DNA from 3 places in the Candidatus Enterococcus ikei genome. Region 1 is predicted to be linked to each of the others. Evidence: a T-box and tRNA genes for the amino acid it is inferred to sense, from the RefSeq annotation. Region 1 holds a T-box; the other regions hold tRNA genes.
What was found. The T-box of region 1 lies ahead of argS (arginine--tRNA ligase). A T-box ahead of a tRNA ligase gene usually reads a tRNA of that ligase, here a tRNA-Arg.
Positions count from the first base shown of each region.

Region 2: it encodes a tRNA-Arg, which carries the amino acid that the T-box ahead of argS (arginine--tRNA ligase) is inferred to sense. The anticodon was not compared.
Region 3: it encodes a tRNA-Arg, which carries the amino acid that the T-box ahead of argS (arginine--tRNA ligase) is inferred to sense. The anticodon was not compared.

Region 1 covers NZ_JAFLWD010000009.1:228,908-237,258, forward strand. Annotated here, with positions in the region: gene pbp4 (penicillin-binding protein PBP4(5)) at 1-1,958, shown strand, start outside; gene tsaB (tRNA (adenosine(37)-N6)-threonylcarbamoyltransferase complex dimerization subunit type 1 TsaB) at 2,093-2,812, shown strand; gene rimI (ribosomal protein S18-alanine N-acetyltransferase) at 2,796-3,344, shown strand; gene rimI (ribosomal protein S18-alanine N-acetyltransferase) at 3,349-3,810, shown strand; gene tsaD (tRNA (adenosine(37)-N6)-threonylcarbamoyltransferase complex transferase subunit TsaD) at 3,807-4,847, shown strand; T-box leader at 4,908-5,114, shown strand; gene argS (arginine--tRNA ligase) at 5,254-6,945, shown strand; gene JZO69_RS05120 (Gfo/Idh/MocA family protein) at 7,152-8,105, opposite strand.
Region 2 covers NZ_JAFLWD010000006.1:104,252-112,602, forward strand. Annotated here, with positions in the region: gene JZO69_RS02240 (pyridoxamine 5'-phosphate oxidase family protein) at 1-387, opposite strand, end outside; gene JZO69_RS02245 (DUF2798 domain-containing protein) at 542-1,018, opposite strand; gene JZO69_RS02250 (YxeA family protein) at 1,417-1,785, opposite strand; gene rpmA (50S ribosomal protein L27) at 2,260-2,547, opposite strand; gene JZO69_RS02260 (ribosomal-processing cysteine protease Prp) at 2,560-2,904, opposite strand; gene rplU (50S ribosomal protein L21) at 2,939-3,247, opposite strand; ribosomal protein L21 leader region at 3,267-3,345, opposite strand; tRNA gene JZO69_RS02270 (tRNA-Arg) at 3,518-3,591, shown strand; gene JZO69_RS02275 (ABC transporter ATP-binding protein) at 3,653-5,542, opposite strand; gene JZO69_RS02280 (ABC transporter ATP-binding protein) at 5,535-7,271, opposite strand; gene JZO69_RS02285 (MarR family winged helix-turn-helix transcriptional regulator) at 7,268-7,732, opposite strand; gene JZO69_RS02290 (hypothetical protein) at 8,036-8,351, opposite strand, start outside.
Region 3 covers NZ_JAFLWD010000014.1:23,132-31,482, reverse strand. Annotated here, with positions in the region: gene JZO69_RS06725 (PTS sugar transporter subunit IIA) at 19-435, opposite strand; gene JZO69_RS06720 (sigma-54-dependent transcriptional regulator) at 508-3,279, opposite strand; gene rpoN (RNA polymerase factor sigma-54) at 3,782-5,104, opposite strand; tRNA gene JZO69_RS06710 (tRNA-Arg) at 5,164-5,235, shown strand; gene JZO69_RS06705 (hypothetical protein) at 5,843-6,820, opposite strand; gene JZO69_RS06700 (hypothetical protein) at 6,955-7,239, opposite strand; gene JZO69_RS06695 (ABC transporter ATP-binding protein) at 7,514-8,185, opposite strand; gene JZO69_RS06690 (ABC transporter permease) at 8,190-8,351, opposite strand, start outside.

The DNA of each region.
Region 1 (8,351 bases):
TTGGAGGGTATTTTACCTATGCTTCATGGCAGAAAAATCAGGAGTTAAAAAAGGTCGAAAAAGCTGCAACTGTTTTTTTAGAGCATCTTTCAAAACAAGATTTTGAACAATTTCCTGAATTACTAAGTGAATCATCTATAAAGCAAAGCGGCTATGACAAGCCAAAAGTTGTCGAAAAGTATCAAACAATTTTTTCCGGTATTCAAGCACAGGGAATCAAAAGCAAAGAGATGAAAGTCACTGAGGGAGAGAACAATACATTTACCTTCTCATACAAGCTCGAAATGACTACTCCATTGGGGAATTTAAAAGATCTCTCATATAAAACAACGATCAAAAAAGATGATGGAAACTACAGAATAGATTGGAATCCTAGCTTGATTTTCCCAGGAATGTCAGGGCAAGATAAAGTTTCGATTGGTGTAGATGCAGCTGTCAGAGGTCAAATTGTAGATCGTAATAATGAAGGCTTAGCGGTCAATCAAGCATTTGATCAAGTGGGGATCGTTCCTGGAAAACTTGGAGAAGGCCAAGATAAAACAAATAACATCAAAGCGTTCAGTGATCAATTCAAAGTTTCCGTAGAAGATATTGAACAAAAGCTCAAACAAACTTGGGTGAAACCAGACTCGTTTGTTCCATTGAAAGTCTCTTTTGATCCAGTTACAACCTTGCCTCAAGGTGCGGCGTCTCAAGATAAAACCGTTCGTTACTATCCATTAAAAGAAGCGGCTGCACAATTAGTCGGTTATGTCGGCACGATTACCGCTGAAGATATCGAAAAAGATCCAACCTTGAGCAGTTCCGGCGTTATTGGAAAAGTTGGTTTGGAGCAAGCGTACGATAAAGAATTACGAGGACAAGATGGCGGGAATATCACCATTACAGATGAACAGGGGAACGCAAAAAGTTTACTTCAAAAAGTAGATAAAAAAGATGGCGAAACCATTCAGTTAACGGTAGATAAAAATGTACAATCACAAGCCTACAATATTTTTAATAATCGTCCAGGTAGTGCAGTGATCATGAATCCTCAGCAAGGAGATTTATTAGCAGCAGCTAGTTCACCGTCATTTGATCCAAATAAAATGGCAAATGGTATTTCACAAGTGGACTATGATGCCTATGCGAATAACGAAAATTTACCATTTACAGCGAGATTTGCAACGGGGTATGCACCTGGTTCCACGTTTAAAACGATTACTGGGGGAATTGGTTTAGATGCAGGTACATTGAAACCTGACGAAGAAATTGCTATCAATGGATTGAAGTGGCAAAAAGACGCCTCATGGGGAGATTATTTTGTAACTCGTGTAAAAGAAGCTAGTCCAGTCAATTTACGTACGGCGCTAGTAAATTCTGACAATATTTATTTTGCAGAACAAACCTTACGTATGGGTGAAGAGGCATTTAGAAAAGGTTTAGACAAATTTATTTTCGGTGAAAAATTAGACTTGTCAATTCCAATGAATCCAGCACAACTTTCAAATGAAAAGAAATTTAATTCAGAAATTTTATTAGCGGATACAGGTTACGGACAAGGGCAGTTATTAGTAACACCGATTCAACAAGCAACAATGTATACTGTATTCCAAAATGAAGGTAAACTTGTTTATCCTAAAATTGAGCTAAACAAAGAAATAAAAACTAAAGACAATGTGATTAGTTCAAATGCAGCAAATACAATTGTGACAGATTTACTTGGCAGTGTGGAAGATGAAACTGGGTATGTCCATAACATGTATAATCCCGACTTTTCGTTAGCTGCAAAAACAGGTACAGCTGAAATCAAAGACAAACAAGATACGGTTGGAAAAGAAAATAGTTTCCTTTTAGCGATGGATCGAAGTAATAATAAGTTTTCCGCAATGATTATGGTGGAAGATTCACGAAAAAATGATGCCGCAACAGATATCAGTAAACCATTGATTGATTATCTAGAGGCGAATATCAAGTAAATAAAGAGTGGGATAAAAGTGCAGTGTGTGGCTTTTGTCCTTCTTTGCTCCGTATTTAGCGAACCCTTTTTTTACGAGGGAATAAAAATATGCTACAATAAACCAACTACATGAAGAAAGAAAGGAATTTTTTTGTGCGGATATTAGCGATAGATACCTCTAACCAGACATTGACAGTTGCTGTTTGCGAAGAGAAAAAGATAATAGGACAATATACAATCACGGTAAAAAGAAACCATAGCCTGACGTTGATGCCGGCAATCACTCAGTTAGTGAAAGATGTTGGATTGGCTCCAAAAGACATCGATCGAATTGTGGTAGCTCAAGGACCAGGTTCTTATACAGGCTTAAGAATAGGAGTAACTACAGCAAAAACACTTGCTTATACTTTAAAAAAAGAATTAGTTGGTATTTCTAGTCTAAAAGCTTTGGCAGCAAATTGTGTCACGATTAAAGGACCGATCATTCCTATATTTGATGCAAGAAGAAATAATGTTTACACAGGTATTTATGAATACACAGAAGGTACTTTGACAACTGTAATGGCTGATCGTCACATTGCTATGGATGAGTGGTTAGAACAGTTAAAAAAATATACAGAGGTTTACTTTGTTGGAGAAGATGTTGAAAAGTTCCGTTCACAAATAGAGTCTGTATTACCTACTGCTAAAATCAATGAAATACCGCAATGGCAAATTCCAAATGGAGCATCTCTTGCAGAGCTTGGTAGGCTTGCAGAAGCAGAGTCGGACGTCCATCACTTTTTGCCTAATTATTTAAAACGAGTAGAGGCAGAAGAAAATTGGCTGAAAGATCATACACCTGAGGTAGAAAATTATGTTGAGAAAATTTAATCTTTTTCATAGCATTCTAGGTATTTTTTTTAAGAATCGTCCATACGATGAAAAAATAGTAGCAATCTCAGAGCAAGAGTATTTTGTTCGTGCAATCGTGTTTGATGACATCAAAGATTTGCTTTCGATTGAAAGGGAGGTCTACGCTGGAGAATTGCCATGGACTAAAACAGCTTTTTTGGTAGAGCTTCAATCATCAGATCCTCATCTATACTTGCTTATTCAAAAAGACGGACAGACGATTGGCTTTATAGGCTGTCGTATTTTTGGTAAAGATGCTCATATTACAAATGTTGCTGTTTCAACGAAGCATCAGGGAAATGGAATCGGCAGTTTTTTAATTAGAGAAATTCAGCAGTTTGCAAAAGTGAATAATTGTGAAACGATTTCTTTAGAAGTTCGATTAAGTAACAAAAATGCCCAACGTGTGTATCGGCAACTTGGCTTTGTCTCAAATACAATCAAACCCGAATATTATACAGAAGATAAAGAAGACGCGTTGGAGATGATTTTATATTTAAAAGAAGAGTGAATCAATGAATTATATAAAAAAACAATCACTAACAGATGCTGCTGAACAGCTATGGCATGTGTCTGAACAGTCTTATAGCCATGGATCACCATGGTCGATAAAGCAATTTAGTGCTGATTTGGCTCAGGAAACGAGTGAATATCTTGTGTTGATCAAAGAAAATCGTTGGGTTGGTTTTGTTAGCTATCATTTAATTTTGGATGAAGTTGAATTTACTCATGTTGCGATCCATAAAGATTTTCAGCACCAAGGTTATGGTAGTCTGCTACTTGATCAAGTTATCCAAGAGTTTAATGATAAAAAAGTCTGTCAAGCATTTCTAGAAGTTCGACAGTCCAATTCAGCTGCTCAAAAATTATATGAAAAAAAAGGATTCAAAACAATCAATCGTCGGAAAAACTATTATAATCATCCGAAAGAAGACGGAATTGTTATGTGTTTAAAAGTTAAGGAAGTGAGTCAATGACTTTTTTTTATAAGGAAAGAAAATTAATACTAGCAATTGAAAGTAGTTGTGATGAAACGAGCGTTGCAATTATCGAAGACGGCGCTAAAATTTTGTCGAATATCGTTGCTTCTCAAGTGAAAAGTCACCAACGTTTTGGTGGTGTTGTGCCGGAAGTTGCCAGTCGGCATCATGTAGAAGAAATTACCTTATGTATTGATGATGCACTGGCTGAGGCTAATGTAGAACCAAGTGAATTGAGTGGAGTAGCTGTTACATATGGTCCTGGTTTAGTAGGGGCTTTATTGATTGGTATTTCTGCAGCCAAAGCATTTGCTTGGGCGCATGATTTGCCGCTGATTCCAGTTAATCACATGGCAGGACATATTTATGCAGCTCATTTTGAAGAACCTTTGCAATTTCCTTTGATGGCATTATTGGTAAGTGGTGGACATACAGAGTTGGTCTATATGAAAGAAACGGGTTCATTTGAAATCATTGGAGAGACTAGAGATGATGCTGCTGGGGAAGCTTATGATAAAGTTGGTAGAGTTTTAGGGCTAACCTATCCTAGTGGTAAAGAAATCGATGAACTAGCTCACCAAGGAGAAGATACGTACCATTTTCCTCGAGCAATGATGAAAGAAGATAATTATGATTTTAGTTTTAGTGGATTAAAAAGTTCGTTTATCAACACGGTACATAACGCTCAACAACGAGAAGAAGAACTAGTAGTCAAAGATTTAGCTGCAAGTTTTCAAGCAAGTGTGGTCGATGTACTGGTAGATAAAACAATTCGTGCATGTAAAGAATACCCAGTCAAACAATTAGTGATGGCAGGTGGTGTTGCAGCAAATCAAGGCTTACGTGATCACTTAAGTCAAGAAGTGGCTAAGGAGCTTCCTGATGTGACTTTCATTGTTCCTCCATTTAGATTGTGTGGCGATAATGCTGCAATGATCGGTGCTGCCGCTTTTGTTGAAGCTGAAAAAGGACATGTTGCTGATTATAACTTAAATGCAGATCCTAGTTTGACATTTATGACTATTAAAAAATGAAAATAAATGGTCAAGACTAGGCAGCAAGGAAAATATTTGCTATAATAAATCGAGTTTAATACTGATTCAATGATAAAGAGAGTACTTTATTCTGGGTTAATCAAGCGATTTCGGGAAGGTGGAAGCCGAAAATAATCGAATGAAGGAAACGCACTTTGGAGAATCTGCACAAGCAGACGGTTATCTGCCGTTAACAGATTAAGTGGGTCCGACTTTTATAAAGTGTGGACAATTAGAGTGGTACCGCGGGAAAATCTCGTCTCTGGTGTTTTTTAACACTAGAGGCTTTTTGTTTTTTTATGGAAACTAGTTTACAAAGCAACAATTTTACTAGCAATCACTTAAAGTCATTGATGATTAGCATTAGATAAGAGCGTAAAAAATCAACCAATAGGAGGATGTATAAATGAATAACAAAGAAATCGTAGCAAAGGCCATTTTTGAAGTGGTAAAAGAAGACTTGACGTTAGAAGATGTTACCCAGTTATTAGAAAATCCCAAATCTGTCGATCATGGGGATGTTGCTTTTCCAGCGTTCTCATTAGCTAAAATCTATCGTAAAGCCCCTCAACAAATAGCTGCTGATTTAGCTGAAAAAATTGAAGGAACTGATTTTGAAAAAATTGAAGTCGTAGGTCCATATCTAAACTTTTTCATGAATAAAAAAATGGTCAGTCAAGCAGTGATTGGTCAAATCGCTAAAGAAAAAGGACATTATGGAGATAGCTCAATTGGCGGAAAAGGAAATGTGCCCATCGATATGTCTTCGCCTAATATCGCCAAACCAATTTCTATGGGACATTTACGTTCAACAGTGATCGGAAATTCGATTGCGTTTATTCTTGAAAAAATTGGTTTTACACCGATTCGAATCAATCATTTAGGTGACTGGGGTACCCAATTTGGTAAGTTGATTGTTGCTTACAAAAAATGGGGATCAGAAGAAGCTGTCAAAACAGCTCCGATCACCGAATTATTACGACTTTATGTTCAGTTTCACGAAGAAGCAGAAACACAACCTGAATTAGATGAAGAAGCGCGTGCTTGGTTTAAAAAATTAGAAGAAGGAGACGTTGAGGCAACTGAATTATGGCAATGGTTCCGTACAGAATCATTAAAAGAGTTCGATAAGATTTATTCAATGCTTGAAGTTTCTTTTGATTCATACAACGGAGAAGCTTTCTATAATGATAAAATGGATGAGATCGTAACGATGTTGGAAGAAAAACATCTGCTTCAAGAAAATGAAGGAGCGGAAATCGTTGATCTATCTGCCTATGATTTAAATCCTGCTTTAATCAAAAAATCAGATGGTGCAACGCTTTATATCACGCGTGATTTAGCAGCGGCGGTCTACCGTAAACGTACTTATGACTTTGCAAAAGCTATTTACGTAGTAGGAAATGAACAATCAAATCACTTCAAACAATTAAAAGCAGTCTTGAAAGAACTTGATTTTGACTGGTCAGCGGATATGCATCACATACCTTTTGGTTTGATTACACAAGGTGGTAAAAAACTATCAACTCGTAAAGGGAAAATCGTTTTACTAGAAGAAGTGCTGAATGAAGCAGTTGAATTAGCGAACAAACAAATTATGGAGAAAAATCCTGATTTACCGGATCGTGAAGAAGTTGCGAAACAAGTTGGGATCGGTTCAGTTATTTTCCATGATTTGAAAAATGATCGTATGAATAATTTCGATTTTGTTCTAGAGGAAGTTGTTCGTTTTGAAGGTGAGACAGGTCCGTATGCACAATATACTCATGCTCGTGCAATGAGTATTTTAAGAAAAGCTGACTTCACCATCGATGAAACAAAAGAATATGCTTTAGATGATAAAGACAGTTGGGAAGTAGTTAAGTTATTACAAAAATTCCCAGAAGTTGTCATGTTAGCAGCTGAAAAATATGAACCTTCAGTAATCGCGAAACATGCGATTCAAGTTGCTCAAGCGTTTAATAAGTACTATGCTCATGTTAAAATCTTAACGGATGATGAGCAAAAAGAATCTCGTTTAGCTTTAGTTTATGCAATGGCAACGATTATCAAAGAAGATTTACGTTTACTAGGTTTGCATGCGCCAAATGAAATGTAAAAAGAATCAGAAGATAGTGGAGTAGCTGCTTCAACTATTAGTGACTTAGACAGAACTTAATGAGTTTTGTTTAAGTCACTTTTTTGTTTTGTGCACTAATCTAGTCGATTGGAGCGAAAAAAATGGTACAAAAGCATTCATTGTCTAGAATTTTTTCTAAACTGAAACTTTTGCACCAACATTGTTCGAAGATTATTCGTAGTCTTTTATTTGTTCCAAGTTTGCTGCATTTGATCTAAAAGATCAATGACATCTTTGGTTAAAAACAATGAACGATTCGGTAAAGTTCCTTCGATCATTTCAATCATATTGGTAATTTCGTAATTCAACGCTTGATTACTATCGCCAGAAACAATTGTTTCAATGGTGCCATCGTTGAAAAATATTTTTGCTTCATCTGCCCGAGGGTACTCATTAATAACAATATAAGCCTCTTCAAAAGCAACGATCCCTTGTTTTGGCATTTTCGCTTGGAAGCTTAAAGAGACTGTTGCCATTTCTTGGGCTTCATTTTGCAAGATGGTTGCGGATTGTTCATCGACACCCGTCGAGAATGGTTGCATGACAGACGCTGTGACTTTAGGCTGAGAAGTAAGAAACCAACGTGCAAAAGATACAGCATAGGTACCGATATCTAAAAGGGCACCGCCAGCTAAATCGGGATTGAAAAAACGATTCTCAGGGTCTGGTTCTTTATAACTACCAAAAGGAGCTTGGATCATTTTTAATTTACCAAAGCGTTTTGAGTCAATTTGGCTTCGTAACTCATGATATAAAGGCATATTAAAGATTGTCATTGCCTCAGCTAAAACCAATCCTTTTTCCTCAGCTAATTTCATTGCTTCAGCTAATTCTGCACTATTCATCGTAATAGCTTTTTCGCAAAGAACATGTTTTCCAGCGTTCAATGCTTTTAAGATATGTGAAATATGTTGGCGATTAGGAACAGAGACATAGATAATGTCTATTTTTTCATCAGCTAACAAGTCTTCAAAAGAGCCATAAGCTACAGGAATATCATGTTCTTTAGCAAATAGTTCTGCTTTTTCTAATGTTCGTGATGCAACCGCAGCTATAGTACTGTTTTCTTGTTGAAAACTTTCAGCAAAACTAGTTGCAATTTCTCCAAGCCCGATGATGCCCCATTGGTATTGTTTCATGGTAATTCCTCCTTAAAATGAACGGCTAGCTAGAAAATAGACAAGTCCAGCAAGCTCAGTTTGTCTCAATAAACTAATAAGAAAAAAGATGAAGCAGTTTTAACCTTGATCTTATTATACATGACAAGTCTAAAATGGTGGATTATTTTGGACAGAAGTGTTGAATTGTCTTATTATTTATGTGAAAAGACTGAACGTTTCTTAAAAATACTGAAATAAGCGATTGAAAGAGATGCAATTTTATGA
Region 2 (8,351 bases), on a different contig from region 1:
TTTTTTATCCATATGTATCCTAGCTGTCCATGTTTCAAAAGTCACCAGAACAGGATCTTGGTGATTTAATTCTTTTTGATATGACGTTAATTTAGGCGTAATCGTCTCTAAAGACTCAATAGGTTCAGTCGTAAATTTCCCTTTTAAAAGCAGACTTTCATGTTCTATTTCCTCGTAACAACAAACAGATCCATTCGGATTACATTGAATATTTTTAACCGTTTCACCATTTCCATCCAAGTAAAATTGTAATTTTAGCAGCCCTTCTCTCCATAACGGCTCAGAAACAGCGATAACCGTTGGAAAATCACGTTTGTCGATTGTAGAAATCAAAAATACCGTACTTGAATTTAACAACCGAACAATTCGCTCATGTATCTCCATCATTGAAAGCCTCCTCAAACAAGATTCTACTAATTATAACAATTTTATAACTTTTTTGGAAAGCTTGACCCTCTTTTCTCTCAATTATCTTAAAAAAATGAAAGAGGATGGAATATAACTCTATAAGTCACACTCCAAGCTCCTTCATTTAATTTGTTTAATCATTCGTTGGGCTGTTTTCTTTCAACCAACTACTTTGTCGACTCATACTTAAGATTCTTCTACAGATTGGACCTACAATTAATAATTGCAACGGCAAAGCCATGATCAAATTTTTAGAAAAGCCCTCAACATAATACCTCAAGAAATTTTCTGAAAAGCCAAATTGCATAACAACGCCATACATTGACATAAAAAAGACCATTCCTAAAACCATACAACTTGAAACAGCAATGATCATATGAATTTTTTTCTCTTTATTGACAGGTAAAGCAAAGGCAATCTTCTTCGCTGGTGACGAAACCACTAAGACATCAAATAAAAATGCTACGATAAACCCCGGCACCAATCCACCAAGTAAATTACTTACTGAAAACTGTCCATGTAATAAAAGATTATAGGCACTCATTGAAATCACCATTGAAAAACAAACAATCGTGGTGAAAAATATTCCTTCTTTTTTATTTTGCGGCATAAAACACACTCCTCTATTTTTTGTAACAGAGTTCATGCTACCATAAAAAAAAAATTCTCGTAAGTTAAAATTTTTTAATGGTTTGTTAATGACTTCGCCAAAAATAAGAATATGCCTCAGACAATATATATAATAAAAAAGTCCTATAATTGCTAGTTTCAAGTGAGGAATTACTAAATCATGTGAACGTAATTTATAATTAAAACATGGAGTCGATTAAATGAAAAAGAGATATATTTTTGAAATTCCCATACTTATCTTGTTAATCAGTTCTTGCAAAAAACAAAATGAGCCAAATAATGAAAAGAGGTTGCTTCTGTTTCCACTGTTTATTTGTAGTTAGTGTGTGAAACAAAAGTGCTTTTCACTTGTGTCCCACACACCCTAAATTAGAAATTTTAATTACTAAATTCTGCTTTCACTTTACTTGGAACTTCACTTTCTAGAACTTGAGTAGGACTATTTACTCTTTCTTTACTTATTTCTGCTTTGATGAATGTTCCAGGTTCAAATGGTTTTGGATTTTCCCCTGTCAACTCAAAATCCATCTCTTTTTTGTCTCCATTTTCTTTCACGAATGTAACGGTGTACTTGTAAGAGTAACTATTGCTTACCTTTTTACCATCCATATCTAATGTTTCTGCTTTGACAGGAATGGTAGCTGGCACCTGTGCATATGCTGTAGCAGTATTGTATGTTTGATTGTAATAGTCAAAACCAAAGTATCCAAGTATACATAGTGCAATCAGTCCAAGTATTTTCTTCATATATCCTCACCTCATATGATTAAATTTAATATAGTCTAACACTAGTAGACCGATTTTAACCACATATTTAACTAACAAATTTGTAATTTTAATATCTCATTCATAAGTACTTCCCATGTCTCAAATCGCGAACTAACACAGATATTTACAACTAAAAATACCGCCTTATTAGAGAAAGCAGGTTGAGTCACTCTTGCAAAGTGAATAGACAGATAGACTGCCTAGGACTTAGTTTAGCTTAGTATTGATTTTCAATTAAATATAAAATACTGCCCGAACGGATGGACGGTATTTTACTCGAAAAAAATGACCATGGATATTTATACTCATATAACCAAGAAATCTAAAGTGCAAACAGTTAAACAACTAACTAGTTTGCAAGCTTTTAGTTGTTTCAGGTCGAGCAAAATTTAAAGCAAACAAAAAAAGCTCTAACCCCCATCTGACAAGGGTTAGAGCAACTTTTTAAAATTACTATTGAGCTACTGGGTAAACAGACACTTGTTTTTTGTCACGGCCTTTACGTTCAAAACGTACTACGCCGTCTACTTTAGCAAATAAAGTGTCATCTCCGCCAATACCTACGTTAGCACCTGGGTAAATTTTAGTTCCGCGTTGACGGTATAAAATTGATCCACCAGTTACTGTTTGTCCATCAGCACTTTTAGCGCCTAAGCGTTTAGATTCTGAATCACGTCCGTTGGAAGTAGAACCTCCACCTTTTTTGTGGGCGAATAATTGTAAATTCATGTTTAATAACATAGTCTGCACCTCCTATTTTTCATTTATGGTTTTGACTTGAATAAATTCAAGATTTTCTTGCTCGACTGCTTGTAGACCTAATAAAAGGTTTTCCAAGAGAATTTGGGCTATGTTGGTTTGTTCCTGATTGGCATTTGAAATCACTTCAACATAAAGGTAACCACCTTCATCTTCGTTGGTTTCGACAATCGGTTCAAAGCCAGCTAATGCATCAATACCATTGACGGTGCTAATCGTTAAAGCAGACACTGCTGCACAAACGATGTCGCTGCCATATGGCCCTGATTCCGCATGCCCTGAGACTTCAAAAGAAACAATTTGGCCTGCGCCATTTCGTTTAAAAGAACTTTTAATCATTGATAGGCCTTCTTTCCTATGCAACTTAAAAGAATTATGCGTTGATTGCGTTGATTACAACTTTTGTATATGGTTGACGGTGACCTTGTTTGCGGTGAGTGTGTTTTTTAGGTTTGTATTTGAAAGTCACGACTTTCTTTTGTTTGCCGTGTTTTTCTACAGTTCCTTCGACAGTTGCACCTGCGACAGTTGGAGCTCCTACTTTCGTAGATTCGCCACCCACTAAGATAACTTCGTCAAAAACAACTTTTTCGCCAGCTTCTACGTCTAATTTTTCAACGTAAATTGCTTGACCTACCTCAACTTTTACTTGTTTACCACCAGTTTTGATAATTGCGTACATGCTATACAGCACCTCCTTCTTCTAGACTTAGACTCGCCATCCCAAGTGATGACTATTGTCATACTTACAATACTTGTTCTGTGCGGTTGTAGCTGTGGAGTCCACAATTACAACATTAACATCATATCAAAATAAGGCGCGAGAGTCAATAAAAACTTAGTGATTTAGCAATATAAACTACTTTTAAAAAAAACTTTGTTGTTATTTCTAATTTATGATTGACTTTGTTTTAGATGTTCATTATAATAAATTCTGTTGCGTTAACATTTTGCGCCAATAGCTCAGCTGGATAGAGCACTCGCCTTCTAAGCGAGCGGTCGGGAGTTCGAATCTCTCTTGGCGTATTATTTAAACGTTTATAGCGAAAAACACCAACTAGTACTAGTTGGTGTTTTTTTATTTTTCTTATGAAAGTTCTACTTTCCCTGTATAGAGCTGATGATAAATTCCCTTTTCTGCAAGTAAATCTTCATGGCTACCTCGTTCAATAATACGTCCATGATCCATTACCATAATCGCATCTGAATTTTGAATTGTCGACAATCGATGAGCGATAACAAATACCGTTCTCCCTTTCATCAAACGATCCATTCCAGCTTGCACATGTTTTTCTGTTCTCGTGTCGATACTAGAAGTTGCTTCATCTAAAATCATTACCGGTGGATCAGCGATAGCCGCCCGAGCAATCGACAATAACTGACGTTGCCCTTGAGATAAACCTTCACCGTCACCTGTGATAACAGTATCATATTTCTCTGGTAAGTTTTTGATAAAGTCTTCTGCATTGGCTAATTGAGCTGCCTTGATGACATCTTCATCTGATGCATCCAACTTTCCATAACGAATATTTTCACGAATCGTTCCTGTAAATAAATGGGTATCCTGCAGCACGATCCCTAATGATCTTCTCAAAGAACTTTTCTTGATTTTCTTCACATTAATTCCATCATAACGGATTTTTCCTTCTTGAATATCATAGAAACGATTGATCAAGTTAGTAATTGTTGTTTTTCCTGCTCCAGTCGCGCCAACAAAGGCAACTTTTTGACCTGGTTCAGCATATAAATTGATATCTTTTAACACCCGATTGTTATCTGTATAGCCAAAAGACACATCTTCAAAACGCACATCTCCAGTCAATTCTGTATACGTAACTGTTCCATCATTATGAGGATGTTTCCACGCCCAAAGTCCTGTTCTTGCTTCACTTTCAACAAGTCCATTTGCTTCTCGATTTACATTAACTAGGGTTACATAGCCATCATCGACTTCAGACTTTTCATCGATCAACGTGAAAATCCGATCCGCTCCAGCTAAAGCCATGATTACGAAATTAATTTGTTGAGAAACTTGACTGATTGGCATGTTCAGCGAGCGACTTAGCTGTAGAAAGGAAGCAATCATCCCGATCGTTAAGCCAGAAACACCATACACTGAAAAGATTCCGCCAACTACGGCTAAAAGCACATATTGGATGTTTAACAAATTCATCATGATCGGCATCAAGCTATTGGCATATTTATTGGCTTGAGTAGCACTTTGACGCAGTTCTTCATTGATTGTCGTGAATTCTTCGATTGTTTGCGGCTCGTGGTTAAAAATTTTCACCACTTTTTGTCCATGCATCATTTCTTCAATGTAACCATTTACTTTTCCTAAATCTCGTTGTTGTTTACCAAAATAACGACTACTGCGTCCTGCGATCATTCGAATCGTGACAATCATTACTGAAACAGAAACGATTACGACCAATGTCAGTGGAACACTAATGGTAAACATCGCAATAAATACACTCACAAAGCTGACCACAGCTGCCACTAGATTAGGAATACTTTGAGAAATCATCTGACGCAAGGTATCTGTATCGTTCGTAAAATGACTCATGATATCCCCATCTGAATTGGAATCAAAATAACGAATCGGCAACGTTTCAAGATGGGTAAACATTTCATCCCGAATTGTTTTCTGTGTTCCTTCACTGATTCGCACCATGATTAGGTTAAATCCTAAATTCGAAATGATCCCGACACCATAAATCAACGCCATCGTTGTGATTGCTTTTAATAATCCTGAAAAATTAGGATTACTTTGTCCCAGTAATGGCGTAATATAACCATCAATCACTACCTGCAGAAATAAAGAGCCGCGAACATTGGCAAAGGTACTTAATAAAATGAGGATCATTACTAGTACAAGTAGAAATTTGTATTTTTTAAACATATATGAAAACAGTCGCTTCAATGTTTTCAAAGGATCTTGACTTTTGCGAATCCCTTTTGTTTGTTCATCACGCATCCTCTTCACCAAATCCTTTCTTTTGAGACTCATAAACTTCTTGATAAATCTCATTACTAACTAATAGTTCATCATGAGTGCCAATCGCATTGATCAGACCTTTATCCATAACAATAATACGATCAGAATCTTCAATAGAAGACACACGCTGTCCAATGATAAACGTCGTTGTTCCAGGAATTTCTTGTCTCATTCCTTCTCTGATCAGACGATCTGTTTTCGTGTCCACCGCACTCGTTGAGTCATCTAAAATGAGAATTTTCGGTTTTTTCAGCAGTGCTCGCGCAATACACAAACGTTGTTTTTGACCACCAGAAACATTATTTCCACCTTGAGAAATAACAGTGTCATACTTATCAGGAAACTCCTGGATAAAACTATCAGCCTGTGCGATTTTACAAACCCTGATCAAGTCCTCATCAGTGGCATGTTCATTGCCCCAGCGCAGATTTTCTTTGATCGTTCCTGTAAATAGGACATTATTTTGTAAAACCATGCTAACTTGATCACGCAATGATTTTAAATCGTACTCCCGCACGTCACGTCCGCCAACTTCTACTGATCCTTGTGTCACGTCGTATAATCTTGGAATCAACTGTACTAAGGTTGATTTAGAACTACCTGTGCCACCTACGATCCCAATTACTTCACCTGATTTGATTTCAAGGCTTGCATGCATCAATGCTAATTTTTCAAGATCATTAGCATAACTGAAACTCACGTCATTAAAACGAACAGATCCATCTGCCACTTCATAAATAGGATTAGCATTATTTTTCAAATCACTTTCCTCGGATAATACTTCTGTGATCCGTTCGGCTGAAGTTCGTGCAATCAACACAATAACAAAAACCATAGATAACATATTTAAGCTCATTAAAATCTGCATTGTATACGTAAACATACTGACTAATTCTCCAGTAGTTAAGGTGCTCCCTACTACAAATTTTGCCCCTAACCAAGAAATCAATAACATACAGGTATAGACTGCAAACTGTAAAATAGGATTATTAAAAGCAACAATGCTTTGCGCTTTTGAGAATGTTTTGTAGATATCTTTAGAAACGGTTTTGAATTTTTCATCTTCATGTTCTTCTCTTACATAAGATTTAACGACACGAATCCCCTGTAGATTTTCCTGCACAACGTTGTTTAATTTGTCATAAATACGAAAAACCTTATTAAAATTAGGATGAGCAAAATAAATAACTGCTGCTAAACCAATCATCAAAAATGGTACAACGCCTAAATAAATCAATGATAAATCCTTATTGATACTATACGCCATCGCTAATGAAAAAATCATAATCAACGGACTACGAACTAAAAGTCGAATAATCATTTGATAGGCATTTTGAACATTGGTCACGTCCGTTGTCATCCGAGTAATCAAACTTGATGTAGAAAAACGATCGATATTTGAGAATGAAAATCCTTGGATACGGACAAATAATTGATCTCGTAAATTTTTGGCAAAACCAGCAGAGGCAACAGCTGCGTAACGACCTGACATCGCACCAAAAAATAAAGCAATGATTGCACACACAAATAAAATTGCTCCATACATTAGAATAGCTTTTGTATCACCTTTTTCGATTCCATTATCGATCATCATCGCCATCACTAAAGGAATGATGATATCTAAAATCACTTCACCAGTTACGTAAATTGGCGTAATAATACTTTCTTTTTTATAGACACCTATATTGGCAATCAGTTTTTTTATCATGTAACCCGTTCACCTTCCTTATTTATTTTTTTGCTGTTCTCAGAAAGTTTGTCCATTAACTTAAAGAAAATAGTCAGGTCTTCTTCTGAGATTCCCTGAACTAATAATTCATCGAATTTATGTAACTTTACGATATTTTCCTTGACTTTTTGTTGCCCTAAATCAGTTAAAATTATGGTTTTGAAACGATTGTCTTCTTTACAACTACTCCGTTCAATAAATAAGCGTTTCTCCATCGTTTGTAAGACGCCTGTCGCAGTGGAACGACGAATATCAAATTCTTGTTCTATGTCTTTTTGATAAACTGGAATTTGTTGGCTATTGCGACGATGAATAAAGTTGAGGATGCGCATTTGAATGCTTGATGATGCTTCGCCATTGTCTTCTTTTAAGATTTCTGCCGCTTTTCGATTTAATTCGTTGGCTAGTATTCTGATTTTTAGACCGATTTTTCTGTCCATGATTTACCTCCTTACGATATAGTTCGGTTCCTAACTATATTACGATAAGTGTTATGTGTAGGTCAAGAAAAAATTTGGATCAAAAAGGATAAATTTTTTGTAAAAAAAAAGCACTCAAATTTAGCGCTTTTTGAGTGCTTCTAACAATACTAGAAATTAGATTTTCAACCTAATTTTTAGGGTCAAATTATCAAGCTCAAAGTAGTCTCTCTTATACGTTCAAGCACAAACAACCCAAAATTGTAACTAGGTTAGTTATAGCAAATACCTATACTTAATAAAACTTAATGAATCATCGATACTCTATAGTTGCCAAGTCAGGCATACTGGTAACCAAAAATTTGTTTCAATAGCAAGAAATCCATTATCATCTCTATAGCGTTCAATCATTACTGATCTTTTTCCATTATCTAATTTCGCAAAAAACATTGCTTTTCCAGAACCTTGACTTACACAACTAACCAACGGTAAGTCATTTGGTATAAACTCTTGAGGAATTCCTTCAATAAAAGGATAATCATATATTTCTTTAGGTATGGTTGCTACGGGATTAGCTGCCGCAATTAAAGTAATGATCCCATTTTTACAACGTATTTTAGGTGCATTTACTGCATTATTA
Region 3 (8,351 bases), on a different contig from region 1:
ATTGATTTCCCTCCTATTTTAAAATTCTTCTTCTTCTTCTTTTACTTTCAATAAATTACAATACTGAATCGTTTCTTGAGAAGTTTTTATTGCTTGTATAATCAACCTTTCCAAAGAGACTGCATTTTCTAATTGGGTATACATTTCAATCAATAAAGACAAATTCAATCCAGAAACTAAATGCACATTTGGATATTCAACATACTTAAAAAACTCATTGTTCACACTGCCGCCAAAAATATCCGTGATCACCAGCAATTCATTTTCTTGATTTTCACTAATAATCATTTCTACTGTTTGCCCCAGATCAAATTCTTCTTTCATATAGGCACAAACAACTTCAACATTCTTCGACTGGCCGCAAATCAGTTCCAAAGACGTTCTAATACCTTCTGCAAAATTCCCATGTGTTGCCAAAATAATTTTTCTTGCCATCCTGCTCACCTCACTTACACTTTATTAATAGCAAAAAGAGTGCCAACTTTAGTGGCACCCTTCGTCTGTTTATTAAAAATCACTTTCATCACTGATATATTCAGTATTCTCAAACAAAACATCATGGACATAAGAAAGCTCTGAATCTGGAATATTGACACTATACACTTTCTCTATGACACTAAACGCCTCTTTGATGTCCTTCAGCTCTTTTTCATGACACTCCTGCAACATGTCAAAACCACTGTAGATTTCGATTGGTACATTGCGGATCAATCGTTCTACCAAGCAGCTTACATGGACATAGAGAGCTAATTTTCGATCATTGGTGATCCGATGCCCCCAACGCTCTTCCAACTGCTTCATAAACCCTTCGATCTGTTCAATAATTTTTTCTGTGTCCAAAATCGTCACAGATTGAATCACACGATCCAACGAAAAATTACGAATCAGCTGATTACTAAAATCTTCCTGAGAATCCAATACTAGATCATTTTTTAGCCATTCCAATAAACGTTCGATCCCAATCCCTGCAATCAAATCTTCTAATGAAATAAACGGCACATTTTCCACGATTGGGTTCGCTGTGCCAACAATACCAAGCACATTATATAATGAAAAAGCTTTTTCAAATTCAGCGGGGGTACGTAGTTGACGGAATTCACAAGGAACAAGTTTTACTTCACTATTATCAGGTAAACTTTTTTCAAGTAAGTTACTGATTTGAACTGCTGTTCCAATCCCTGTAGCACATGTTGTGATAATGATTTTTTCTTTTCTTGTTTGCGGCTTAATGATTTCCCATTGGTAATGATGGCTGTTTATCGCTTTGGCTGGAATTTCAGCAAGTTGTTGTTGCCTCTGGATTCCTTCCCCTACAGCAATTGCTAAACTAGTCGTTACATTATTCATCAAAATTATTGGCGCTGTAGTTTCTTTAGAGAAATACCGATGAATTTCTTTTAGTGACCCCATATCAAATAAAATAATCAATCCATTTGACGTATCATTTCTTTCAATATACTGCATCATTTTCTCTGCAATTTTCTTTGGAGTAACATCTAATGGCATATCAAAAGATTGAAACAACAGTTCATTCAGCATTCGATTGGCCACATTAGCAATACTACTAGCTGTTGCATAGCCGTGGGCAACGATCAATGCTTTAGGATAGGACGTTTCTTTGGTATAACCTAAATTATCAATATAAACGGATAAAATAATTCGATCCATACTTGAAACCTCAATATCCAGTGACGTTTTGACTAAATTTAGAATCTGCTCTGCATAACGATAACTGTTTGGTAGCTTGGCTTTAATATCAAGTAACAAGGTTTCGATCAAGTGAACCATTTCAACTTCTGGTAACCATTCCACATAACGTCGTTGGAATAAATAGTGACTGATCGCATAAACCAAGCTACCATTGAAGCTAATTTGATAAGCCAATTCGATTTTTTCTAACATCTGCCGCACATGCTGTGTGATAAACAACAACATTTCATGCTTTTGGTCTCTTTTTGTTTCAAATAATAAGTAATCAAAAAGATAATCAATTTCCTTAGAAATCAAACCGACCGAAGCGTTGATTTCTGATTGATTATTAACATAGGTCAAGAGGATTTTTTCATAGCTTTGGATGATTCTTTTTTGCTCCGGTTCGCTTTCTTCAAGTAAATAGTCCAAACTGCTTTGACCATCGATTTTTAAAAGTGATTCTGATTCTGAAAAAGTGGTCTCCTGGTTTTCTGTTAGTAAATAATTAGGTAAAGAATGCAAGGTAATTGGTATTTGTGTGTTTTCATGATTTACAGTGAAGCTTTTTGCTGTAATGATCTTGATTAGGTTTTTTAATTCCCCTACATTACCTTTATATGAACGATTTTCTAAGATGTTGATAACTTGTGGTGACACGATCAAAGTTTTTAGAATGGTTTGCTGTTCTTCAAAAAAAGAACGAATAATCAATTGTTTTCGCTCCGCCTGAGTCCGTTCATTTAAAGCTGGAATCTTGATTTGAACAGGAATTCGTCTTAAAAAAGTGGTTAAAAAAGTACTGCTTACCTCTTCTGTTGTAGCAAAAGCTAGTCGGCAATGAACAGCGATTGGTTGATTACTTTCACCCATTTTATAAATAATTCCTTGATCTAGAAAAGTGAATAATTTTTCTTGTCCTTCTGCGCTTAATCGATGCACTTCATCCAAAAATAAAAAACCATCAGCTGCAGCTTCAAATGCTCCTATTTTGTCAATATCTGCGCCTGTAAATGCACCTTTCACATGACCAAATAAATGGCTCGTCAACAGCTCCGGATTATCTGCGTACTGAGCGCAATTCACTGTGATAAATGGTGCGTCACTATTTAATAAATCATTGGCTAAACAAAATTGATAGAGCAACTGAACCAGATAACTCTTCCCTGTACCACTCTCCCCAGTTAAAAGCAGCGGCAAGCCACCGTTCGGATAGAATGCGGCCATTTTTAACTGCTCGATCGTTTGAGCTAGGCTGCCACGATTCCCAATCACATTCTGAAAAAAATCTATTTTCTTATCAAATATTGGTTTTTCCTTTTCAATCTCCGATAAGTTTTGGTAAAAAGAATTACTCAGCGGATAGTTTTGCAGCTCAAACGTTTTTTTATGAAAAAAGTAGACGGGACGTGTATTGACTTTGACTAAGATTTCCTCGTCTGCCAGTTGATTTAAATAATGGCTCGCTGTATTTCGTTTGATTGAGAACTTTTCAGCGATATCAGCTGCCGAAAAAATATCGCTTACATTTCCAGGGTTGAAAAAAGATGTTTGATTTTTTAAGTATTCTAACAATTTTTCTTTTAACATATAATCCCTCCTTTCTTTATCATAGCGAAAGTTTTTGGAAAAATATATCTCTTTTTTCATCAGATATAAAAATTATTTTCTTATTCTGACGATACGTTGACTATTTGGTCAAAAAGGTAATTATTTGGTTCATAGTTTGAAAAACACTATTTAAAAGCATGATATAATTACTTTACACATAATTCACTCATACAATAAACCCCTGAAGAGTGTGGATTCTTCAGGGGGCTTTTTTAATTAAAAACTGCATTATTTTTTCACTCGTCTTGTTCAGCCATAAAACTGATAACGGAGAATCTCAAAGAAAACCTATAATTTAACGTTTATGGCGCAAAGTATGTACTGCAAAATAAAAAAATACTCGCATAAATGATACCAGGTCGTTAACATATAAAAGTTTAAATATTTTACTTTATAATAAAGCTGTTGAATTTAGAAAGTATTTTTCTAAATCCAACAGCTTTATCGTTAACTATCCAACATCATCTATCAAAAAATACACTCAATCATACCTTTTACGCTTAGAAGAGGACGGGATTCCTAAAGCTTCTCGATATTTTGTAACTGTTCGGCGAGAGATCTCGATTTCTTGTTCTTTTAATAAATCTACCAATTTTTGGTCAGACAACGGTTTGGCTTTATTTTCATTATCGACTAAGGCTTGCAATTGTTTTTTTATACTACCAGTTGATGTCTCTTCCCCAGTGCTCTCATTTGATAATCCATGAGAAAAAAATGAACGCAGCTCAAAAACACCAAATTCTGTTTCTAAATATTTCCCATTTACTGTACGGCTAACTGTTGATTCATGAATATTCAATGCTTCAGCAATTTCTTTTAAAGTCATGGGTTTCAGCGGTCGCTCATCATCAAAGAAGAATTCCTGCTGGCGTTGAACAATTTCTGTACCGACTCTTAAAATCGTATCACCACGTTGAATAATTGTTTTTTCTAACCATTCAAATTCATTTTTCTTTTCCTTGATGTACTCTTGAACTTCCTTATCTTCTGTCGCTTCCATTCGTTCAAAATAAGCTTGTTGAAACTGAATTGTAGGTGTGCCGTTTTTATTGGAAAGAATCTTTATTTGGTTTCCTTTGATTCGTACCGTTAAATCTGGACGGATATAAAGTCCTGTAGTGGCTTCAAAAATACTTCCAGGAGCTGGCGTCAAAGTTTGAATATAATCAAAAATCGTTTGAATCTCTGATAACTCTACTTCAAACTTTTTAGCAATCAACGCCCATTTACGATTAGCCAAGTGATCAAACTCTTCTTCAATGACGATATAAGCTAATGCTGGCGCTGTATCATCACGTTCAATCTGCAGCAACAAACATTCTCGTAAATCTCTCGCACCCACACCGGCTGGATCTAACTGTTGGATCAAGGTCAAGGCATCTAACATCTCGATCGCTTTTGCCCCTGTCTTTGCTGTGGCTTCATCTAAATCAATCATTAAATAACCATTCAAATCAATATATTCAACCAAAAACAACACCAGCGTTCGAAGATATGTATCGCGATAGTTTAAGTGAATCTGATCAATTAAATATTCAAACAATGACACATGATTATCTGGAATCTGATTTAAATAATTATTTTCTTCATTGTTGTATGTCCGGCTTCCTGTATTTGGAAGATCGTTATAATTAGTATCCGTTTGAACGTCAATCAATGGATTTTCCAGTGATTTTGCTTCTATGTACGAATAAAGCTCCTCTGAATTATACTGTAAAATCTGGATAGACTGTTGTAATTGTTGGGTCATGGCAAGTTTTTGGACTTGTTTTTGTTGTTGTGATAAATGTTGTTCAAATTTCATTAATTTTGTCCTCCCACTTGTAATTTATCGAAATATCAGCTAAACTAATAAACGTGCTTGCGCCCTTAGTGTAGTGGATATCACGTAAGATTCCGGTTCTTGAGACGGGGGTTCGATTCCCTCAGGGCGCATCTTTTTGTTTAGCCTCTTACATATAAAAATTATAGCATAATTTAAATGTAGATGTATCCATAATTTATTACATAATTAAGCTGATTTGAATCGAAGTGATTTAGACGTTTCAAACAGTGATTATCTCGTTTAGTATTGGGATTTCAAAGACATAGGCTACACCTAATTGAGGTGTAGCCTATGTCTTTTTTTAGTTTCAAAAAAAGATATTTTTATTTAATCCCTCTCAAAGTTATCATTTTTCTATCCGTTTCATCTAAAAACTGATAAAAAGCCATCGTTTGCTTATGTTATTATATACTTTGACAAATATTTAATGAGGTAGTTGATAGTAATGAGTCAGCGTCATACAAAGCTATTAGTTATTTCACTTCTTTTAGCTCTCACAGAATTTAGTTTTTATCGTTATTTTAATCAAATTACAGCTAATAATTATCAACTCTGCTTTCAAATCATCACTATTATCCAAGGGGGGATATTTTTATATTTCCTGCTCTCATTTCTTCTGCTATTATTTATTAATCACACAACTAAAAAATAAAATATATAGCTACGTTCTAAAAAAAAGAGTACAGGGATTTTTATGTCCTCTACTCTTTTTTACTTTTATAAAACCATCGCCTCAAGTTCAAAACGAATCTTACTTTGTAATTTTTGAATATTTTCGATTTCTAATCTTTCTTCATCTACTTGGTATTTTTGTGCGATAGAATGATTGTAGGAAATAATATAGCTTACAGCCCATAACCTTGGATTTTCAATGATTTCATCTGCTAATGGATACAAAAGTGCAAAATGCAATCTAATTTCTTCCATGATATCTACTAATAAAATCGGGTCATCATTGATCAATTCTTTTTCTAAAAATAGTAAAATTCTTTGATAAGCTGCGCTGTCCAGCGGTGTACCGACTGTTGCTGGAACAACTGTGTATTTTTTATCATCTCTCCATAAAAATTCTACTTCTTCTTTGAAGTGAAGACTCGCAAGTTCTTCTAATATCCACGATCGAACTAGATTATGTACCCGATCATCCAATAAAATCTTTTTACCAATCATAATAAATTCATCTTGCGGTAATTTTCCAGCCTTTTTTACTATTGCCAATTGTTCATAGTAATTATGTGCATTTAAACAATCTAATTCCTCTTTTAATTCTTTGATTTTACCGACTTCAAACTGCTGATACATCAATTCAACGTGGCGGATTTTCTTTTTTAAAGAAATCAACTTTCTCATTTCACCACTTTGTTCCATCAAAATCCGCTCGTTAATAATGCTATGTGCCTGAATAAACATATTATTTTTGATCAATACTTGTATATAAAGCTCCATGTAGTCTAGATAAGCAAAATACTTTTCTTTCATTTCTGAAGCTAAAGACAATGCTTGCTCATTTTCACCCACTTGTAAATACGTATTTACAAGAACCAAATTTAATGGAAAATCTTGCTGAATCGAATAAGCTTGTTCAAAACAATCAACTGCTTCAATCAAATTATCTCGTTTTACTGCTTCTTGTCCCAACTCAATAAACCGTTCATAGTTCTTTGGAAATGGAATTTTATTTGTCAAAAGAAGCACCACCTTCCTAATGATTATTTCTTATGATAAAACGCTTGTCTGCTTAAGTGATATCACAAAGAAATAGTGTGTATACGTCAAAAAGGAAAAACGTTTACCTGAAACTAAATGTCTCCAAAAAATACAGCTGACTACTAGTATAGGTTTCTAATAATGATAGCTGTTTCAGGTTGTCCTTGCGTTTTTTCTGCTTTTTCTATCAATGTATAGCCAACATAAAATTCTTTTGTCAACTCATCTTGTACTTTAAATTCTGCAACTTCTTCTACGTGAAAAGCGTTTGGTTCAACTTCTTGAACGCTCTCCCATCCAGTATCAATAAATACTTTTGTATTATCCTCGATGGTATCATTTGCTTCTAACTCTGCCACAATTTTCTTTAGTTGTGAAAAGGTCATTACTTCTACGCGATTATCCATTGTACTGCCTCACTTTCTATTGTTTGATTCACTATTGCTTTACCCCGACAACAATAAACAAATACTTTTTTACACCTTTACTTTTTCTCCACTATCATCATAACCTAAAATCTATTTTTATAACACTTAAAATTATAAAGAAGAGGTTGGAATATCACTCTATGAGTCATATTCCGACCTCTTGAAAATCCTAATACATAGTAGAAACAGAAGTAAATCCCTCTTATTTCTTGAAGTTAAACACTTCCGTCCCAATCTCTTTTTCCATCTTGAACTATTCTTTTATCAATTCGCCATCTTCAATACAATAAACACTGTCACTCCACTTAATCATCCTCGGATCATGAGTGACCATGATTGTTGCTTTTTGCTTTTCATGTGCTTCTTTTGCTAAAATTTTGACAACTTCATAAGCATGCTCGGTATCCAAGCTGGCCGTTGGTTCATCAGCTAAAATCAAGCTTGGTTCATTAAACAACGCACGAGCAATTGCCACTCGTTGACGTTCACCTCCAGAAAGGTCACTTGGGAATTTATGAATCAATTCTGAAATATCTAAAGAAGCTAATAATTCATCCATCCGTTGTGTTTCTGATTTTTTCTTTTCAATTTTGTCCACTAATGTGAATTGCTTTTCCACAGTTAGAAATGGAATCAAATTAGATGACTGTAAAATAAAGCCGATTTCTTCAAAACGAAGTCTTGAGCGTTTTTTTTCATTTAAATGAGTAAACTCTTTCCCGTTGATCACGATATGACCTGATGTAGGGGTTTGTAGACCTCCAGCAATTGTTAGAAAGGTACTTTTTCCTGAGCCAGAAGGACCAATGATACTAACAAATTCTCCAGCTTCAACCTTCAAATCAATCCCTTTTAACGCTTCAACCTTTGCATGTCCTTTACCAAAAGTTTTACGAATACTATCCATTACTAAAATATCAGCCATTTTTTTATCCTCCTATCGCTTTCATTGGGTCAACATGAGTCACTGTCCGAATCGAGAAAACACCGCCCAAAACAGCAACAATAATCAAGACTAGACTATAAATCATTAAATTGTTACTATCTAATGCAAAAGGCATAGCAGCTGGCAAGATTAGATTTGTCAACAA